2 regions of the Pseudomonas sp. GW822-FHT03F04 genome follow, and region 1 is predicted to be linked to the other one. Evidence: riboswitches for the same ligand, from Rfam matches in the RefSeq annotation. Region 1 holds a riboswitch; the other holds the start of a gene.
What was found. Region 1 has a riboswitch for cobalamin ahead of cobO (cob(I)yrinic acid a,c-diamide adenosyltransferase). Riboswitches for the same ligand answer to the same signal wherever they lie in the genome.

Region 1 (10,152 bases):
GGCCCAGCACCGAGGGTTGCCGTTGCGCCTGCCGCTGGCGGATCTGAGCGAACAATTGGTCGCGACCGCGCCGACGCTCGAAGGCACCGATCCCGCGCCGTTGCATGCAGCCTCTGAGCGCTACAACGCTGACGCCTTGCTCGCCGTGCATGCCCGCGAAGAAGGCGGTCAGTGGCAAGCCAAATGGCATTTGTGGCTGGGCGATCAAAAAGAAGCGGGCAGCGTGCAAGGGGTAGATCAAGCCGCTGTCGCCGATGCCGTGATGCTGGCGGTCGCCGAGCGTCTGGCGCCTCGTTTTGTCGCCAAACCGGGCGCTTCGGGTCAGCAGACTCTGGAAGTGCAAGGCATGAATTTGGAGCATTACGCGACGTTGCTGCGGATGCTCGAACCCTTTGGTGTGCGTCTGCAGAGTGTCGATGCCGATCGCATTGTGTATCGGGTGAACGGCAGTGCCGATCAGTTGCGGGCGCAGTTGTCGCTGGCGAAGTTGCAGGAAATGCCGGCCGAGGCACCGGCTCCGGTGGCTCCGCAACCCGCAGTGCCGGGTGGTGCGCCTGTCGTTGCGCCGGCACCGGCACCTGCGGCGCCGTCGTTGCGGTTTCGCTGGTAGGTTTTTCTTTCATATATAGAAGCAATGGAGTGTTACATGGCCGATACGCGGCGTTGGTTCTGGCTCGGTGGGGTGCTCCTGCTTTGCGCGTTTGTCTGGTTGCTGCATCCGATCCTCACGCCGTTTCTGGTGGCGCTGTTACTCGCTTATCTGTTCGACCCTTTGGTGGATCGTCTTGAGCGACTTGGCTTGTCCCGTACCTGGGGCGTGATTGCGGTGTTTGCCTTGTTCACCCTGATCGTCACCACGTTGCTGCTGGTGCTGGTGCCGATGCTCGCCAAGCAGTTGCTGCGACTGTATGAGCTGGCACCGCAGATGCTCGACTGGCTGCAGCACACGGCGCTGCCATGGGCGCAGTCGAAGCTGGGGCTGTCGGAGGGTTTCTGGAAGTTCGACAAGGTCAAGGCGGCGATCACCGAACACATGGGCCAGACCACCGACATCGTCGGTGTGGTGCTGAGTCAGGCCACGGCCTCAAGTCTGGCGCTGATCGGCTGGTTGGCGAATCTGGTGCTGATCCCGGTGGTGAGTTTCTACTTGCTGCGCGACTGGGACGTGATGATGGCCAAGATCCGCAGCCTGTTGCCGCGTGACCGCGAAGAGCGTGTGGTGGCTCTGGCCGGCGAATGTCACGAGGTGCTTGGCGCTTTCGTGCGCGGCCAGTTGCTGGTGATGCTGGCGTTGGGCGTGATCTATGCGGCGGGCCTGATGATTGTCGGCCTGGAACTGGGCCTGTTGATCGGCCTGATCGCCGGTCTGGCGGCCATCGTGCCATATATGGGGTTTGTGATCGGGATCGGTGCGGCGTTGATTGCCGGGCTGTTCCAGTTCGGTGGTGATCTGTATCCGATGATCGGGATCGTGGCGGTGTTCATGGTCGGTCAGGCGCTGGAAGGCATGGTGCTGACCCCATTGCTGGTGGGTGATCGAATCGGTTTGCATCCGGTGGCGGTGATCTTTGCGATCCTGGCCGGCGGCGAGTTGTTTGGTTTCACCGGTGTGCTGCTGGCGTTGCCGGTGGCGGCGGTGATCATGGTACTGGTGCGTCACGTCCATGACTTGTACAAGGACTCCGACATTTATAGCGGAGTGGATGATCCGAAGCTGTAAGACGAGGGAGGGTCGCCCGGTGTATTGCCGGGTTGGCCCGTCTCATGCAGGCAATGCTGGCACTCGTGCGCCAAAGAAACTGTCATAAAACCAGCGTGTTAACGCAAACCTTTGATTTTGCTTGGGGTCTGTCGCATTGTGCGCTCCGCTTCACGGGTATAAACTTCGCACACTTTACACAGAGGCCACTAACGGTTCCTTGGGAACTGTTCAGTCAGCATGAAACCGATTCAGCTGCCCCTAGGTGTGCGTCTGCGTGACGACGCCACCTTCATCAACTACTACCCAGGCGCCAATGCCGCTGCACTCGGCTATGTCGAGCGTCTATGCGAAGCCGACGCCGGCTGGACCGAAAGCCTCATCTATCTGTGGGGCAAGCACGGGGTAGGGCGTACGCATCTGTTGCAGGCCGCGTGCCTGCGTTTCGAACAGATGGGCGAGCCGGCGGTGTACCTGCCGCTGGCCGAGTTGATGGATCGCGGCATCGAAATCCTCGACAACCTCGAACAGTACGAACTGGTCTGTCTGGACGACTTGCAGGTGATCGCCGGCAAGCCCGACTGGGAAGAGGCGATGTTTCACCTGTTCAACCGTCTGCGCGACAGCGGTCGCCGCTTGTTGATCGCCGCTTCAACCTCGCCACGTGAATTGCCGGTAAAACTGGCGGACTTGAAATCGCGCCTGACCCTGGCGCTGATTTTCCAGATGCGTCCTCTCTCCGATGAAGACAAATTGCGTGCCCTGCAATTGCGTGCATCCCGTCGCGGTCTGCATCTGACCGATGAAGTCGGGCATTTTATTTTGACTCGCGGGACCCGCAGCATGAGCGCGCTTTTTGACCTGCTCGAGCAGCTCGATCAGGCCTCTTTGCAGGCTCAGCGCAAGCTGACCATTCCCTTCCTGAAAGAAACCCTGGGCTGGTAAAACCGGGGCTTTCAGCGGGTTTCGGCATATTTCAGGCGCCAGAAAATCCGCTTTCCTGTGCACTGCGCAGGCCGCGTCTCGATTCAAATAGGCTTAAGCGCTTAGATGTAAACGAGAAACCGAGAAGTCACAAAAAGATCGATTGAATTTGCAAATGAGGCTGATAGCGGGCATAGTCTCGGCTTCTTTACAACTATCAGCCACGGTCGTGCCCATGCTAAAGCGCTTCGCACCCCTCGTGCCTCTCGCACTCGTCACCCTGTTGTTCGGTTGCGCTGCTCATTCACCTGTTAATCAAGAGCAGCAACAGGCTAAAAATTCTGCCACCGCCCAGTCTTCCGTTATTTATCAGGAAGAGCTGGACACCGAGAAAGAACTCGCCGCTTTCAACGGCAAGAAGCCTTATCAGCTTCCGGTTCTGGCAGACAGTATTCTTGAACGCGGCATGTCCCTGATCGGTACCCGTTACCGTTTCGGCGGTACCTCTGAAGCCGGGTTCGATTGCAGCGGTTTCATCGGCTATCTGTTCCGCGAAGAGGCCGGCATGAACCTGCCGCGCTCCACCCGCGAAATGATCAACGTGGATGCTCCGCTGGTATCGCGCAGCAACCTCGAACCGGGCGACCTGCTGTTTTTCGCCACCAATGGTCGTCGCGGTCGTGTAAGCCACGCCGGGATCTACCTGGGCGACAACCAGTTCATTCACTCCAGCAGTCGTCGCAGTGGCGGTGTCCGCATCGACAGCCTGGGTGACAGCTACTGGAGCAAGACCTTCATCGAAGCCAAACGCGCTTTGGCGAACGCTCCAACCGTGGTTACCGCTCGCAAGTAATCACGCCTTTGTCGCCACGCTCGTGGCGACAAGCGGTCCTTCAGGGGCAATAGACTTAAACTTTACAAGGTGAAGTTAAAGTCTTACTTGAAGTTTGCCGCGTAGCCGCTAGAATCCTGATCTATATTGATGGCAAACCGCCTGCGTCCCAACGCAGGCGGTTTTGTTTTCTGTCGAATCGGCAGTAAAAGCCGCAGCCAGATCAGGATGTTCTGCTTATGACGATGCCGGCCCGCCTCGCCCTGATGTTCTTCGCAGCGCTGCTCAGCGCTTGCGCCAGTCGCACTCCGCCGCCAGCCCCTGTGGTTCGCGCGCCGATTGTGTTCGGATCCTCCCAGGCTTTTTCTCCCGCTGCCGAAGACGTGCTGTTCCGTGCACTCGGGCTGGTGGGTACGCCTTATCGCTGGGGCGGCAACACGCCGGACTCGGGCTTCGATTGCAGTGGCCTGATCGGTTTCGTTTACCGCGATGCCGCCGGCATCAGCCTGCCGCGCTCGACGCGCGAGTTGATCGTCATGCAGGCGCCGAATGTCGGCAAGGAGGGTTTGCAGACCGGCGACCTGATCTTCTTCGCCACCAATGGCGGCTCTCAGGTCAGCCATGCGGGGATTTACGTCGGTGAAGGGCGCTTCGTTCACGCACCGGCCACCGGTGGCACGGTGAAGCTGGACAGTCTGTCGAAGGCGTATTGGCAGAAGGCCTACCTGAGTGCCAAGCGCGTTCTGCAGCCGGAGCATCTGGCGCATAACCCGTAGTCATCCGAAACAATAAAAAACCTGTGGGAGCACATTGGCTCCCACAGGTTTTTTTGTTTCAGGGCCGGGCTATTTAGCCGCCGAAACTCGCCACACCTTGTTCCCCACATCATCCGCCACCAGCAACCCACCTTGCTGGTCGATCACCACGCCGACCGGTCGCCCCAAAGCGTTCTCGTCCTTGTCGAGGAAGCCGGTCAGCACGTCCACTGGCGTTCCGCTCGGCTTGCCGGCAGCAAACGGGACGAAGATTACCTTGTAGCCACTGTGCGGCTTGCGATTCCACGAGCCGTGCTGGCCGATGAACGCGCCCTCCTTGAATTGCGCTGGCAACGTGTTGCCCTCGGCGAACGTCAGCCCCAGTGAGGCGGTATGCGGGCCGACGGCGTAGTCGGGAGCGATGGCCTTGGCCACCATCTCCAGGTTCTGCGGTTCGACGCGGACATCGACATGCTGGCCGTAATAGCTGAACGGCCAGCCATAAAATCCGCCGTCCTTGACCGAGGTGATGTAGTCCGGCACCAGGTCGCTGCCGATCTCGTCCCGTTCGTTCACTGCTGTCCACAGCGCGCCGCTTTTGGGTTCCCAGGCCAGACCGTTGGGATTGCGGATGCCCGAGGCGAAGATCCGGTGATTGCCGGTCGCACGGTCCACTTCCCAGATTGCCGCGCGGCCTTCTTCCTGATCCAGGCCGTTTTCGCCGACGTTGCTGTTCGAGCCGACTGTGACGTACAGCTTGCTGCCGTCCTTGCTGGCGATGACGTTCTTGGTCCAGTGGTGGTTGAGCGGGCCGCCCGGCAGATCCACGACCTTGATCGGCTGGTTCTTGATCTCGGTTGCGCCGGGCTCGTAGTGAAAGCGCAGCAAGCGGTCGGTGTCGGCGACGTACAGATCGTTGCCGACCAGGGTCATACCGAACGGAGAATTCAGATTTTGTAGAAATACCGTGCGGGTTTCGGCCACGCCATCGTGATCAGCGTCGCGCAACAGGGTGATGCGATTCGGGCTGGGAACCCCGGCGCCGGCACGGCCCATGATTTTCTTCGTCACCCAGCCACGTATCCCGTTGCCATCGTCCGGTTTCGGCGGGGCATTGGTTTCCGCCACCAGCACATCGCCATTGGGCAGCACGTAGAGCCAGCGCGGGTGGTCGAGATTCTCGGCAAACGCCGCCACCTGAGTGCCTGCCGCTGGCGTCGGTTTTGCGCCAGCCGGCCAGCCGATCGCCGGGGCGATGTTCACCGTCGGGATCAGGGTCTTGTTCGGTTCGGGCAGTTTGGGGGACGGGCCGGTGCCGTCCGAGACTTGCAGGCTGGAGGATTCACCACAGGCGGTGAGCCCTCCGGCGAGTGCGATGACGAAAACGAGGTGGGGCTTGCGCATTACTGATCTTCCCTATGAATGCATTCCTAATCATAGAGAAGTGCACGAGCCCGATGGTTCAACCGCTCAGCCGCGCGCCTCCTTGAACAGCACGGCAATGCCGGGGTGGTAGTTGCCGGCCTCGCTGCGCAATTTGCGATAGGCGTAGGGGAAATACCAGGCGACGGCGCAGGTGTGTTCCTTTTGCAGGTCGTCGACCATGTCCTGCAGTTCCTCGGGGCTGGCGCTGTGCTGGGCTTTCTGTGGGGCGACGAACAGGCAGCCGAGCTTGAGATCGCTGGCGTAGCTGATGCGCTTGGCGTCGCTGGTGATATCGGCCAGGGCCTGGGTCAGATTCAGGCTGTTGACGCGCGGCCAGCGTTGTGTCGCCTGGATGTAGGCGCGATCTTCGGCGCCGGCCAGGAACAGGTCGGCGCGGGCATTGCGCTCGCCTTCCTCGTTCTGCTTGCGGGTGGCGGTGTCGCGCAGGGTGACCAGTTCGGCCATCCACGCGGCGGCGGACAACAGGCCGAGGTTGGCCTTTTCGTCATGCCAGTACGGCGTGTCGTTGTCGCCGCGCACGGCGTTGTAGCGGTCGATACAGTCAAACCAGCGTTCCAGCACCGGGCGCAGGAATTCCAGCCGCGGATTGCTGATGATCATGCCTTGCATGGTGCTCTCCCTTGTTATTGTGATGTGCTCTCTGCATTCAAAAAGCATGGCTCTTTGATATCACTGCTGACAGTGTGGCACAAGATTGGCGTCAGATAATTGATCGACGGCAGTTATTCGCTTTCAGGGGGCCTCTTCATTTGACGCTCCACCCCCAACCCTCTAACCTTCGCGGCTTGTTTCAGGTGCTCTGTGACCGCTGTCGACAGAGTGAAACAGGGAAGCCGGTGAGGATGGTCTTCAAGCGAAGAACCATCACGATCCCGGCGCTGCCCCCGCAACGGTAAATGAGTAAAAGCTGCGTCCGATGCCACTGCTGCAAAGCGGGAAGGCGCGCAGCCAGGTCAAGGCCGCTCATGAGCCCGGAGACCGGCCTGATCCATCCAGCGGCATCACGGTGGGCGATGCCAGGCTTGTTGCCTTCTATTCTTGTGCCTGCCCGCCGTTATCCAGCCTCAACGGAGAGCTCCCCCATGACTGATTCCCCCGAACGCGACGAGCGCCACCTGGCGCGCATGCAGCGCAAAAAAGCCGTGATCGACGAGCGCATCGCCAATTCGCCAGACGAATGCGGCCTGGTGCTGGTGCTGACCGGCAATGGCAAAGGCAAAAGCAGCTCGGCGTTCGGCATGCTCGCCCGCGCCATGGGCCACGGCATGCAGTGCGGCGTGGTGCAGTTCATCAAGGGCCGCAACAGCACCGGGGAGGAGCTGTTCTTCCGCCGCTTCCCCGAGCAGGTACGCTTTCATGTGATGGGCGAAGGTTTCACCTGGGAAACCCAGGATCGCCAGCGCGACATCGCCGCTGCCGAAGCTGCATGGGAAGTGTCCCGCGAACTGCTGCGTGATCCGTCGATCGGTCTGGTGGTGCTCGATGAGCTGAACATCGCTCTCAAGCACGGTTACCTCGATCTGGATCAGGTGCTCAGCGATCTGCAGGCCCGTCCGCCGATGCAGCATGTGATCGTCACCGGCCGCGCTGCCAAGCCGGAAATGATCGAGATGGGCGACACCGTCACCGAAATGGGTATGATCAAACACGCCTTCCAGGCCGGTATCAAAGCGCAGAAAGGCGTCGAACTTTGAATCAACCACGTCACTGCCCGGCGGTATTGATCGCCGCGCCGGCCTCCGGCCAGGGCAAGACCACCGTCACCGCCGCGCTGGCCCGTCTGCACCGCAATCAGGGGCGCAAGGTTCGCGTATTCAAATGCGGCCCGGACTTTCTCGACCCGATGATCCTCGAGCGCGCCAGCGGTGCGCCGGTCTATCAACTGGACATGTGGATGGTCGGCGAGCAGGAAAGTCGACGTCTGTTGTGGGAAGCCGCCGCTGAAGCCGATCTGATCCTGATCGAAGGCGTGATGGGCTTGTTCGACGGCACACCGTCGAGCGCCGACCTGGCGCGGCATTTCGGCGTGCCGGTACTCGGCGTGATCGATGGCACGGCCATGGCCCAGACCTTCGGCGCCTTGGCGCTGGGTCTGGCGCGCTACCAGCCGGACCTGCCGTTCGCCGGCGTGCTGGCCAACCGCGTCGGCACCGTGCGCCATGCGCAGTTGCTCGAAGGCAGCCTTACTGAAGGTTTGCGCTGGTACGGCGCGTTGTCCCGGGAAACCGGGATAGAACTGCCAAGTCGCCATCTTGGTCTGGTGCAGGCCAGCGAACTCAATGACCTCGATGTGCGCCTCGACGCCGCCGCAGAAGCGCTGGCCAGCACTTGCGAGGTAGCGCTGCCACCGGCCGTCGAATTCGCCGCGCCTGAAATCGTCAAGACCGAAAGGCTGCTCGACGGCGTGCGGATTGCCGTCGCCCGTGACGAGGCGTTTGCCTTCACCTATGGCGCCAGTCTCGATCTGTTGCGGGCGATGGGCGCGGAGCTGAGTTTCTTCTCGCCGATCCGCGATACGCAATTGCCTGAGGCCGACAGCTTGTACCTGCCCGGCGGTTATCCGGAATTGCACCACGTGGCCTTGTCGCAAAACGCCGACATGCTCCGTGCGATCCGCGCGCATCACGCCGCCGGCAAACCGTTACTCGCCGAATGTGGCGGCATGCTCTATCTGCTGGATTCGTTGACCGATGTCGAAGGCACCCGCGCTGATTTGGTCGGCCTGCTGAGTGGCGATGCCGTGATGCAGAAACGTCTGGCCGCGCTGGCCTTGCAAGAGGTCGACATGCCGGAAGGCCTGTTGCGCGGCCACACCTATCACCATTCCCTGACCACCACCGAACTGACGCCGATTGCCCGTGGCCACAGCCCCAATGGCGGGCGTGGTGCCGAAGCGGTGTATCGGGAAGGGCGGATGACCGCCTCGTACGTGCACTTTTACTTCCCGTCGAATCCGTCGGCGATTGCCGCACTGTTGGTGCCATGACCGACAACGCATTCACTGAAACCGAGCGCGAAGCGGTCTATCGCGCCATCGCCGAACGTCGCGACATGCGCCACTTCAGCGGCGGCACGGTCGAGCCTGAATTGCTGCGCCGATTGCTTGAAGCCGCACATCAGGCGCCGAGCGTCGGTCTGATGCAGCCGTGGCGCTTTATCCGTATCAGCGACCGCGCTTTGCGTGGCCAGATCCAGGATCTTGTAGAGGAAGAACGAGTACGCACCGCCGAAGCCCTCGGCGAGCGCAGCGACGAGTTCATGAAGCTCAAGGTCGAAGGCATCAATGACTGTGCGGAAGTGTTGGTCGCAGCCTTGATGGACGATCGCGAGCGACACATTTTCGGCCGTCGCACGCTGCCGGAAATGGACATGGCCTCATTGTCCTGCGCGATCCAGAACCTGTGGCTGGCGGCGCGCGCCGAAGGCCTGGGCATGGGCTGGGTGTCGCTGTTCGAACCGCAGGCGCTGGCCGATCTGCTGAAACTGCCGGCCGGGGCCAAGCCGCTGGCGGTTCTGTGTCTGGGACCGGTCAAGGAATTCTATCCGGCGCCGATGCTGGTACTCGAAGGGTGGGCGCAGGCGCGTCCGCTCAATGAGCTGCTGTATGAAAATTTCTGGGGAGTGAGTCAATGAGTGTGGCGTTGTTGAGTGTCGCCGCGGTCGCGCTGGATGCGCTGCTGGGTGAACCGAAACGCTGGCATCCGCTGGTGGCGTTCGGCAATTTCGCCGGGCGCATCGAGCAACGATTCAATAGCGGCGGTCGCGGCTGGCGCAGCCATGGCGTCACCGCGTGGGTGATCGCGGTGCTGCCGCTGACCCTGCTCGCCACGGCATTGTCCTGGGCGCCGTACGTGGGCTGGGTGGTCGAGATTCTCGCGCTGTATTGCGCCCTCGGCATGCGCAGTCTCGGCGAGCACGTCGAGCCGGTGGCCAAGGCCCTGCGCAGCGATGATCTGGAAGAGGCGCGCAAACGCGTGGGTTATCTGGTCAGCCGTCAGACCAGTGAGCTGGACAGCACCGCTGTCGCCCGCGCCGCCACTGAATCGGTACTGGAGAACGGCAGCGATGCAGTGTTCGCCGCACTGTTCTGGTTTGCCGTGGCCGGTGCGCCGGGCGTGGTGCTCTATCGTCTGAGCAATACGCTCGACGCGATGTGGGGCTATCGCAACGAACGTTTCGAGCGTTTCGGCTGGGCGGCGGCGAAGATCGACGACGTCCTCAACTACATTCCTGCGCGGCTGGTGGCGTTGACCTACGCGCTGCTGGGCAAGACCCGACTGGCGCTGAAATGCTGGCGCACCCAGGCGCCGAAATGGGACAGCCCGAACGCAGGTCCAGTGATGGCCGCCGGCGCGGGTGCGCTGGGCGTCGAGTTGGGCGGGCCGGCGATCTATCACGGCGAGCTGCACGAGCGTCCGCAACTGGGCGAAGGCACGCCAGCCGACGCCGATTCCATCGATCGCGGCTGGCAATTGGTCCAGCGCGGGGTATGGTTA
Region 2 (10,152 bases), on a different contig from region 1:
CCACTTCGCCGCCCACCAGGTGCACTTCGACCAGCCGTTGCGCATCCGCGTGGCTGCGTACGCCATACCAGCAGGTCTCCGGATACACCGTCATGACCGGCCCCAGGTTGCACGGGAACTGACAGTGCGTGCGGGTCAGCAAAACCCCGCCCGGTGTCTCGATGCGGTCATGCGCCAGCAAGTGCCGACGCAGGGTTTTCCATATCTGCAAGGCGCCGCGCTGGGTGCAGCGCGGGCCGGTGCAGAGGAACACGTGGCGGGCATGGGCGGGAACATGCGACCAGTCCGGGTGCGTGTCGACGCCGTCGATGGTTTTGATTTCAGCCATCAGAAACGGTACGTGTAGCGCACTTCGGAGGTGAACGGCCGTCCGAGGTTGTCGACGTTGTTCGAGCGGCTGGTGACGTAATCGCGGTCGAACAGGTTTTCCACCAGCAGGCTCAACCGGTGCTGGTGCGCGCCGTCCAGGTAGCGATAAGCGTCGGCGTCCACCACGGAGTAATGGCCGTACTCGACCTGTTTCGAGCTGATCACATCGCGAATGTAGCGGATCGCACCGCCGGCCCCCCACATCCGGTCAACCGACTCGTAACCGATGCGCGAGCGGGCGAAGAAGCTCGGCACATCGTTCAGCGTCACCCCGGCGCGCGATTCGGTGAGGTTGCGAGTCATGTCCGCTTGCAGGCTCCATTGCTCGTTGAGCGCCAGTTTCGCGTCCGCCTCGAAACCGCGCATCTGGATCCGCCCCTGGCCGTTGACCCATTGGATGTCGTCGAGGGTGATCAGGTCGTCGATCTTGCGTTTGAACAGGGTGGCGCTGGCGCTGAATTCGCGATCGAGCAGCAGGCCTTTGTAGTCGAGACCCAGTTCGGCGTTACGGCTTTTCTCCGGTTTCAGGTTGCGGTTGCCCAACTCGTCGCCCGGTTCGTTGACGAACAACTGCTCGGCGTTCGGCAGTTTGTAGGCAGTGCCGTACTGGCCGCGCAGTGCCCAGTGTTCATTGAGGTCGTACAGCGAAGTGAGCATGCCGACCGTGGCGCTGTCGCCGCCGCTCATGGCTTCGTGACGAATGCCGATGCTCGGATGCCAGTCGGGCAGGGCGTCGATCTGCGGGCGCAACTGGGTGTACAGCGCGTGGGCTTCGGCCTTGTCATTGTCGATGATCAGCACATCGTCCTGGCCTTTGAACCACTGGTTGTCCGTCCCGAACACCAGCACATGGCCGCCGGGCAATTCGGCTTTGCCTTCGGCCTGCACGCCCCAGTCGGTGAAGCCCCAGTAGTCGTTGTGATTGATGGTTCTGGTGCCGCCATTGGCGGTGTTGTTGATGCGCGTGTAGCGGGTGTCCCAGTCGTTGATGTGGCCTTTGACGAAATAGCTCAGGCGCTCGTTGATGTTCTGTTCGAAGGTCGCCGTGGCGATCTGCTGGACGCGGTCGTTGGTGGTCTTGTGGTTGTCGACCGGGCGGGCGAAGTCGAGGTTGGCGTCGGCGTATTGGTAGAACAATTCCATCCGCGCATCGTCGCCAAAGGACTGAATCGCCTTGCCGCCGAAGGTGGTGACTTCGTAGGCGCGCTTCTTGTTGCTGTCGTTCTTGATGTCGCGATTGCGAAACGGCTGATAGCCATCCGAAACGTTATGACTGACGTAGGCCAGCAAGCCCAGATCGCCGAAACCGTTGGTGAAGATGTTCTCGACTCGCGCATCCTCGGTGGTGCCACCGAAGGTATCCACGCCCATGTTCACTTCGCCGGAGGCTTTGCGGCTTTGCGGGCTGCGGGTGACGATGTTGATCACGCCGGACACGGCCTGAGTGCCGAACAGCAGGCTCTGCCCGCCCTTGAGCACTTCGATGCGTTCGATGGCGTTGGCCGGCAGGGTGTCCAGGTACAGGCCGCCGTACAGGCGATTGTTCAGACGCACGCCGTCGAGCAGGATCAGCGTGTCATCGTTGCGCCCGCCCAGCAGGGAATAGGTGCCGTAGTCGAACGGGCCGTTTTTCGGCGCGACGTACAGGCCGGGAATGAACATCTGCATCACGCGGGTGACATCGGCGCTGGGGCCGGCACGTTCGATCTGCTCGCGGGTGACGATCTCGACCTTGCTGCCGAACTGCGCCATGTCGGCCACGGTCGTGGACTCCACGGACGGCGCGGAAACGATTTGCTGAGTGAGTTCGAGCGGCGCGTCGTCCGCCAGCAACAGGGGGCTGAACAGACAGCCAAGCAACAGGGATGGAGCCGGAGTGTTGAAAGGTCGAATCATTGTCTTCTCGAAAGGATCTTCGCAGAAGAGCATGCAGGAGAAGGCATCGCGCACACGCCGACACCGGCCCATGCCCGCCCACCGCAGGAGTTTGCCAAACAGAATTTCAGGCCGGTCTCCGGGCTCGCGCGTATGGACGCTTTCACCTTCCCATGGCCGTCTGGCCACAGTGGTGTGTCGAAAGCATCACGCGCCTACCGTTGCGGGGGCAGCACCGGACTTGTTCGAAAAGAACGTACCGGTTTCCCGTTTCACCCCATGCACGGCGGCATGGGACACCTGAAACAGGGCGGCATCTGAACATTCGGATGACCGCTCGTCAACTTTCCGGGTCAAGCCTCGTGCGTGTTCTGCTGAACGAAGCGCTCGATCAACCACCGCGCCGCCGGGCCCGGTGGCACATCGGTACGGTAGATCGCGTCGAAGGTGTATTGCCCGCTGGCGTACTCCGACAAATCCAGCTGTACCAGTCGGCCGCTGTCCAGATCCTCCTGAATCATCGGCTTCGGCATATTCCCCCAGCCGATGCCCTCGCGCAGCAACATGTGTTTGGCACCCAGGTCCGCCAGGCGCCAGGTGCGGTTGCTCAGCACGGCGAACTCCCTGTCCTTGGTCAGGCGTGAGCGATCGGACAGCACCAGTTGCGTATGCTCACGTCCGGCACCGGGAACGTTGGCTTCGCCCGAAGCCAGCGGATGATTCGGTGCCGCCACCGGAATCAGCTCGACGCTGCCGATGCCGATTCTTTCGATACCGTTGATGCCGTCGTTCATGGGCCCGCTGACGCCGACCACCGCGCCGCGATTGATCACCCGTTCAGTCACGGCGCCGAGTGCTTCCATGTGCAGGTGCAGGGCCACGGTGGGGAATTCTTCCCGAAAGGATTTCAGCGCATCCACCACGCGCTCGGCGGGCAACATCACGTCGAGCACCACGTGCACTTCGGCCTCCAGCCCCTGCAGCAGGCCTTTGACCTTGGCTCGCAAACCGTGCACGCCGTTGGCGATGGTCCGGGCTTCGGCCAGCACGGTGCGGCCGGCGTCGGTCAGTTGCGGTTTGCGGGTGGTTTCGCGATCAAACAGGGTGACGCCCAATTGCATCTCAAGGTTGGCGATCGAGTAGCTGATCACCGACGTCGCCCGGTGAAGCTTGCGCGCAGCGGCTGCAAAACTGCCGACTTCGACGACAGTCAGGAATACACGCAGTTGATCGAGTGTCGGTGTGCCTGGATCGGAGATCATGCCTGTGTCCTTGAGTCGCCATGGGCGCGTTACCGTGGAATATGCAGCTTACCTATTTTATCGAACGTAATGATCTAAATTAGTCGGCTATTCAGATGAGCTGCCGAGGCGCAACATTTCTTCATCCGGACGGTTCAAGTCGAACCGGACCCCATTGAAGGAAATACTCCCATGGCTACTTCTGCAAACATCGCTCAAACACAGGCTTCTGAACAGAACGCTTCCGACACCAAACAAGCTTCGGCTGCCTTGATTGGCCGCGTATTGCTCAGCGTGATTTTCATTCTCTCCGGTTTTTCCAAACTGGCCGCTCCGGCCATGATGATCGGTTACATCGGCTCGGTGGGCCTGCCGCTTCCACAAGTGGCACTGGCAGTGGCGATCATCGTTGAAGTCGGTGGTGGCCTGGCGCTGATCGCCGGATACCGCACCCGCACCGTCGCCGCTGTGCTGGCTGCGTTCAGCGTGTTCACCGCACTGGCCTTCCACAGTGCACTGGCTGACCAGAACCAGTTCATCCACTTCTTCAAGAACATCGCCATGGCCGGTGGCCTGTTGCAGGTCGTGGCCTTCGGCGCCGGCCGCTTCAGCCTCGACGCTCGTCGCGGTTGATACCCGAGCGCGGTGAAGGACAGGTTCCTTCACCGCGTTTCAGCATTTTTTGTTGGCCGTACCCCGCGACAGAACCGAGTAATCATCATGACCGTTCAGCAGCAACTTTCTGGCTATACCCGTGAGACCCATACCCTCCGAGCAATCCGTTATCGCACCAGCGGCAGTGGGCATGGCGCGATCGTGCGACTGATGAGCCCTTCGGATCTGGGGCATCTGATCAAGCCGTTTGTGTTTCTCGATCTGTTTGAAGGCGAGGCCTCGTTCATTCACGGCATGCCGATGCATCCGCATTCGGGGATCGCCACCGTCACGGTGATTACCGAAGGCAACTTGCGTTTCGAGGACGCCGAGTCGGGCAAGGGCATGATTGATTACGGCGGTGTCGAGTGGATGCGGGCGGGCGGCGGTGTCTGGCACGGCAAGGAAATGTCGGTGGGTACTTCGGAGCGGGTTCAGGGCTTTCAACTGTGGGTGGCGCTGCCTCCAGAGCTGGAAAACGCCAGTGTCGACAGCCAATACCTTGAGTCCGGCGCGATGCCTGAAGTGGGGCCGGCGCGGGTGATTCTCGGCTTGCACCAAGGTGTCCAGAGCCCGGTTAGAGCGCCTGCGGGAATGAATTACTTGTTGGTCACGCTGGGTGCCGGGGAATCCTGGACGTACACCCCACCCGAAGGTCACGAGTCGTTATGGCTGAGTGTCAGCCGTGGATTACTGGCGGCGCCGGATCTGGTCAGCGCGGGTGAAATGGCGGTCTTCGAACCTGGCAACGGCGCCGTGACGCTAAAGGCCATGCGCGAAGGCACGGTGTTCGTGATCGGCTCGGCGCAACCACATCCCTATGACCTGGCGCTGGGAAACTACTCCGTGCACACCAACCCGCAAGCCTTGCGAGAGGGTGAGGCGAAGATTGCGGAAATCGGTGGGCGGTTGCGTGAGTATCTCAAACAGTCGGACGGGTCGGCTGCCGTGCCGGTGTTCAAGTAAGCCGGGTCTGGCCTGGGAATTCACTCAGGCCATGTATCCCTCGACACCATCCCACAACAGTTTCAGCGCCGTGACTACCAGCAGGCCATAACAGGCGCGGTACATCTGGCGCTGATCCAGTCTGGCGTGCAGCCGCCAGCCCAGCCAGACCCCGCTGGGTACTGCGAGCAGGCTGACGAACATCAGCGTCAGGACGTTGCCGCTGGGTTTGGCCAGCAGCAGCCAGGGTACGGCTTTAAGCAGATTGCCGACCGTGAAAAACAGGCTGGTGGTTCCGGCATACATCTGTTTGCTCAGGCCCAGCGGCAACAGATAGATTGCCAGCGGCGGCCCGCCGGAGTGCGCGACCATGGTCGTGATGCCCGATGTAAGGCCGGCGGCCAGCGCTTTGGGCGATGAGCGCGGCTTCACGCGGACTTCTCCACCCGCCTTGAACCACAAACCGACAAACAGCAGGGTGACCACCGCCATTACGATGGCGATCGCTCGGTGATCCAGCACCCGAAAAAGCAGATAACCCAGGCCTATGCCGACGACCAGTCCTGGTACCAGCAGGCGCAGATCCGGTTTTGACCAGGTTGAAGGCTTCCAGTAGCGCAGACTGAACAAGTCCATGGCGACAAACAGCGGCGCCAACAGCCCGCCAGCCGTGATCGGGTCCATCACCAACGACAGCAACGGAATCCCGACAATCGCGAAACCACCGCCGAACGCGCCCTTCATGAAGCAGATCAGGAACACGCCGGCGAAGGTGACGAGGAGGGTGGTGAGGGTCAGTTCCAAGGTTTTCGCTCACTTCATGAGGGCGGGAAATGGCCTTAATTTCGCTCATGATCTGCGCGGTTAACAGTTACAGTTTTGAGGTTATTCCGTGGGCCAGTTGCCGGGCGGATCATGGGTTTGAACCCAGATCGATACTGTTGTCATTGGATGCGGGTCGAAGCTTCGGCTTCGGGCATGTGGAGCGTAATCCATCGATGTGCTCCATCAACCCATCAGGAATGTTCTGCCACATCGGATCAAGTATGAAATCAACGCCTTCGCGGCGAGCCATCTTCGCCGCCGGTACAAAGTCTGCATCACCCGCAATGAGGACGATCTGATCGACTTGTTGCTTGAACGAAAGTGATGCGACATCGACGCCGATTCTCATATCAACCCCCTTTTGTCGGGTGTCTATGCTGACGTCGGTTTCTGTCAGGTCGGATATCTGAATTTTGCCTTTGAGCAGCTCGGCGATTCTTGAGGGTTTGATTGTCCATTTCACATCTTTCGATAGATGTCCCAGCCGCAGGGCCAGTTTGCGTTTGCTTCGCAACCGAATATGTAGCTCTCTACGAAAAACCGCTTCTTTGGATTTGGAGAAGTCCACGAATTTTTTCGTTATGGGGTTGTGCTGCTTTGTGTCCAATGGAGGGCAGTCGTAGAAAAATATTCTATAAAGCTCTTTTCTGGGACGTTGCTGCGGCCCTGAAGGCAGGCCACTTTGACCAGAGAAGGCTCTGGACATCAGGTGAGCTGTTGCCCATCGGTGTACCAGATCGGCAGCGCGTTCGGCATTGAATGCGTTGTGAGGTTCTATCCTTCGAAATCGCTTGATGAAGTAGGCACCGTCAACCAGAACCGCTGTGGGCATACGTTCTTCCTGAAAACAAAAACGCCCAAGGGTTTGGCACGTCCTGGATGGTTAGGACGGCTTACTGCCTTGGGCGGGATGTGGGTAGGTTAGGGAGCGATGACGGTGCCGTCAATCGCGCCTTCTTTGTTTTGATCAAGGCCTGCCCATCAGTCTTGAATGTGCTTTTCATTCTGTCGATGAGCAGGGACCGGGGGAAAGATAAAGCCTAAGGAATTGGCCCACAAGCCAGCACTTTCTGACGTATTTGTAGGTTTTTGCGCAAGGGCTTGTAGCTTGAAGGAATGGGGTATGACTGTTTTGAACGGTCAATATCAAAACACGCAGTCGTACAGATTGGAGTATCTGAAATAAAGGGGAAAAGTTGATGCTTGAAGACATCCTGACCGAAGGCCTGTCCGTAGTGTTCTGCGGGATCAACCCTGGCCTGTTAGCGGCGGAGCAGGGGCATCACTTCGCCGGACGAAGCAATCGCTTCTGGCGCACGTTGCACCTGGCTGGGTTCACACCGCACGAGGTGAGCCCTGAAAGCGATCGTACGATCCTGCAATTTCATTGCGGGTTGACCGCCGTGGTCGAGCGTCCGACGGTCCGGGCGGATCAGTTATCGGCGGACGAATTCACCGCCGCCGCTGCGAATTTCGAACGCAAGATCGCCCGGTATTCGCCGCGCTTCGTGGCGTTTCTCGGCAAGGCTGCCTATGCCGGGTTGTCCGGGAAAAAGTCGATTGAATGGGGGCTGCAAAACACCCCGTTTGGCGGTGCGGCAGTGTGGGTTCTGCCGAATCCCAGCGGCCGCAATCTGGCGTTCAACCAGGAACAACTGGTGATGGCGTATCGACAGCTTTACCTGTCATCGAGCGAAACCACATAAGCACGAAACATGTCGGCCATCGCCTCCGCACGCGCGGTGATTTCGTCGTCAGTACGCGGGCTGAGTGAGAAATCCTTCCCCACCGAACTGAGTGTGGCCAGGATCAGATCGCAGGCCAGTGTGCGAGTGGATTCGCTCGCCTCGGGCAGCAATTCAACCATGAACGCCTCAAAGGTTCGCTTGCCCGCCGCCCGTACTTCATGGGCTTCCGGCGCATCGCGATAAAGCGGTGCCGCATCGCTCAACGCACCACGCATCTGCGCCTCTTCACACTCCGAACGGATAAACGCATGCACCAGCGTGCGCAGACGATCCAGTGGCGATGCTTCCCGATTTTGCAGAATCCGCTGCAGCATCTCCGTGGTTTGCAACCACTCATCACTCTGCAACCGAAACAGAATCGCCGCCTTGTTCGGGAAGTACTGATACAGCGAGCCCACGCTCACGCCAGCCTTCTCCGCAACCCGCGCCGTGGTGAATCGGGCCGCACCTTCTTTGGCCAAAACCTGAATAGCCGCCTGCAGAATCGCGGAAACCAACTCGGCGGAGCGGGCCTGTTGCGGCTGTTTGCGTGAGGAAATACGGGCAGTCTGACGGTCGGTCATGGTCGGCTCAGGCGTGTAGAGGGAATGCGAATAGCGAATCGGGCCATTCGCTCGCATCATTTAAACGCGACGAATCATTCGCATTTTAGCCCTCAACTGACGGAAAACCACCATGACAACCTTGACCACTGAACCCCTGGCAACTCTGATCGAACGCCTCTACACCCAGGCCAGCGCCGCCACCAGTCCGCTCCTGAACACCGTGTCCAATGAAGAACGTGAACGCCTGATGCACAGCAAAACCGAGTACCGCGAACTCTACGGCATGCTCAAAGACCTGTGGCTGCCTGTCTCCCGCGACACCGGCAAACTGCTGTACATGCTGGCCCGTAGCACCCAGGCCAAAGCCATCGTTGAGTTCGGAACCTCGTTCGGCCTGTCGACCCTGCACCTGGCAGCGGCGCTGCGGGACAATGGCGGCGGTGCGCTGATCGGCAGCGAATTCGAACCGTCGAAAATCGAACTGGCGCGGTATCACTTCGTTGAGGGTGGCGTCAGTGATCTGATTGAAATCCGCGAAGGTGATGCACTGGTGACCTTGGCGAGCGACCTGCCGGAAACGGTCGATCTGTTGCTGCTCGATGGCGCCAAGGCGTTGTATGGCGATGTGTTGCATCTGGTTGAAAAACACCTGCGACCTGGCGCGCTGGTGGTGGCCGACAACACCAATTACTGCCCGGAATACCTGGCCCATGTGCGCTCGCCGGAGAACGGTTACCTCAGCGTGCCGTTTGCCGATGACATTGAAGTGTCGATGCGGTTGGGCTGAGCGGTGGCATCCGAAATGCCGCGAGGGTGCGTGTTGCTTTAGAAGCGGACCTTCGAGGCATTTTTCGGTTTGATCTTTCATGCATGCGACAGGATTCGTCTATCGTCATGAAGACCAACACATGGCCAGGATCAGGGAGCTGATCATGAATCGTCAGGACGACCTCAACATCATCTGGAAGCGGATATTCTGGATTTTCATAGCCCTGTTGTTGCTGGCGATTGCCGTCACTTACAGTCTGCCCGACTACAAAGTGCCCTTTATCGTTTGTATCGCCGGGAATATCGGGGGCTACGTAGGGTTTCACAGACGACTGTCGATACTGACCGATCCGGAAATCGAAAACCTCGCCAAGTCATGGTTCGCTTTGATACTGCCTTCATTCATCGGCGGGATACTGGCGGGGCTGTTGTATCTCTTGTTCCTTTCCGGCGTTATCAGGGGCGATCTGTTTCCGGTGATCGTTCCGGACGACGATCCGAAATGTTTGAAGCAAATCTTCAACGATATTTTTTGCCAACATGCGGAAGGGTACGCGGCCTACGCCAAGTTGCTGTTCTGGTCATTCGTGGCGGGCTTCAATCAGGACTATGTCGTTGACCTGATTGAAAACATAAAAGGCACCGACAAAAAGACTGACCAAGGCTGAAGGGTACTGTTGCCCGGCTTAGTGCTGCTTTTTTGAAATGACATCGTTCATGTACTGATTCAAATCGCGAAAATCGCTGACGCTCCAGGCGTGCGGCGGGATCTTTACACCATTCTCGCGCAAGGTTTTTGGAATCAGGTCGCCGTTCGGGCGAAGGATGATCGAGGACACGATCACGCCCGGGTAATCATTGAGCCGCTTCTTGAAGGCAGGTGTTGTCAGATCAGGTGTCGGAGGATTGCTTTTATGGGCCAATGGCCCGGTTCCCTTGATATCGGGTCCGTGGCACACGGCGCATCTCTGTGAGTAGAGATTCTTTCCGTTGAGGTTGTCCGCAAAGGAAGGGCCTGTTTGAGTGAGTAGCAAAATGGCCAGTAAAGAGAAGACTGATGTTTTCATTTTTATAGGTCGATATTGATGGGTTTTGACGATGAAACGCTTCACTCGCTTCAGAAGTTGACGCGAATGACGGATAGCTACCCGCCGCTGTAATGAATGAGCAGGGCGATAAAAA

Region 2: another riboswitch for cobalamin. It lies ahead of AC1RMX_RS27040 (TonB-dependent receptor plug domain-containing protein); the one in region 1 lies ahead of cobO (cob(I)yrinic acid a,c-diamide adenosyltransferase).

The regions. Positions count from the first base shown of each region.
Region 1 is NZ_JBXANF010000018.1:24,850-35,001, reverse strand. Features, by position in the region: gene AC1RMX_RS29365 (DUF2066 domain-containing protein) at 1-610, shown strand, start outside; gene AC1RMX_RS29360 (AI-2E family transporter) at 647-1,720, shown strand; gene hda (DnaA regulatory inactivator Hda) at 1,940-2,644, shown strand; gene AC1RMX_RS29350 (C40 family peptidase) at 2,859-3,476, shown strand; gene AC1RMX_RS29345 (C40 family peptidase) at 3,695-4,231, shown strand; gene AC1RMX_RS29340 (PQQ-dependent sugar dehydrogenase) at 4,301-5,614, opposite strand; gene AC1RMX_RS29335 (hypothetical protein) at 5,681-6,265, opposite strand; cobalamin riboswitch at 6,432-6,657, shown strand; gene cobO (cob(I)yrinic acid a,c-diamide adenosyltransferase) at 6,739-7,350, shown strand; gene AC1RMX_RS29325 (cobyrinic acid a,c-diamide synthase CobB) at 7,347-8,642, shown strand; gene bluB (5,6-dimethylbenzimidazole synthase) at 8,639-9,289, shown strand; gene cbiB (adenosylcobinamide-phosphate synthase CbiB) at 9,286-10,152, shown strand, end outside.
Region 2 is NZ_JBXANF010000014.1:11,039-21,190, reverse strand. Features, by position in the region: gene AC1RMX_RS27045 ((2Fe-2S) ferredoxin domain-containing protein) at 1-328, opposite strand, end outside; gene AC1RMX_RS27040 (TonB-dependent receptor plug domain-containing protein) at 328-2,265, opposite strand; cobalamin riboswitch at 2,358-2,563, opposite strand; gene AC1RMX_RS27035 (LysR family transcriptional regulator) at 2,598-3,506, opposite strand; gene AC1RMX_RS27030 (DoxX family protein) at 3,678-4,118, shown strand; gene AC1RMX_RS27025 (pirin family protein) at 4,206-5,105, shown strand; gene AC1RMX_RS27020 (sulfite exporter TauE/SafE family protein) at 5,130-5,888, opposite strand; gene AC1RMX_RS27015 (NYN domain-containing protein) at 5,998-6,741, opposite strand; gene mug (G/U mismatch-specific DNA glycosylase) at 7,109-7,615, shown strand; gene AC1RMX_RS27005 (TetR/AcrR family transcriptional regulator) at 7,588-8,220, opposite strand; gene AC1RMX_RS27000 (O-methyltransferase) at 8,333-8,989, shown strand; gene AC1RMX_RS26995 (hypothetical protein) at 9,135-9,638, shown strand; gene AC1RMX_RS26990 (c-type cytochrome) at 9,657-10,037, opposite strand; gene AC1RMX_RS26985 (hypothetical protein) at 10,115-10,152, opposite strand, start outside.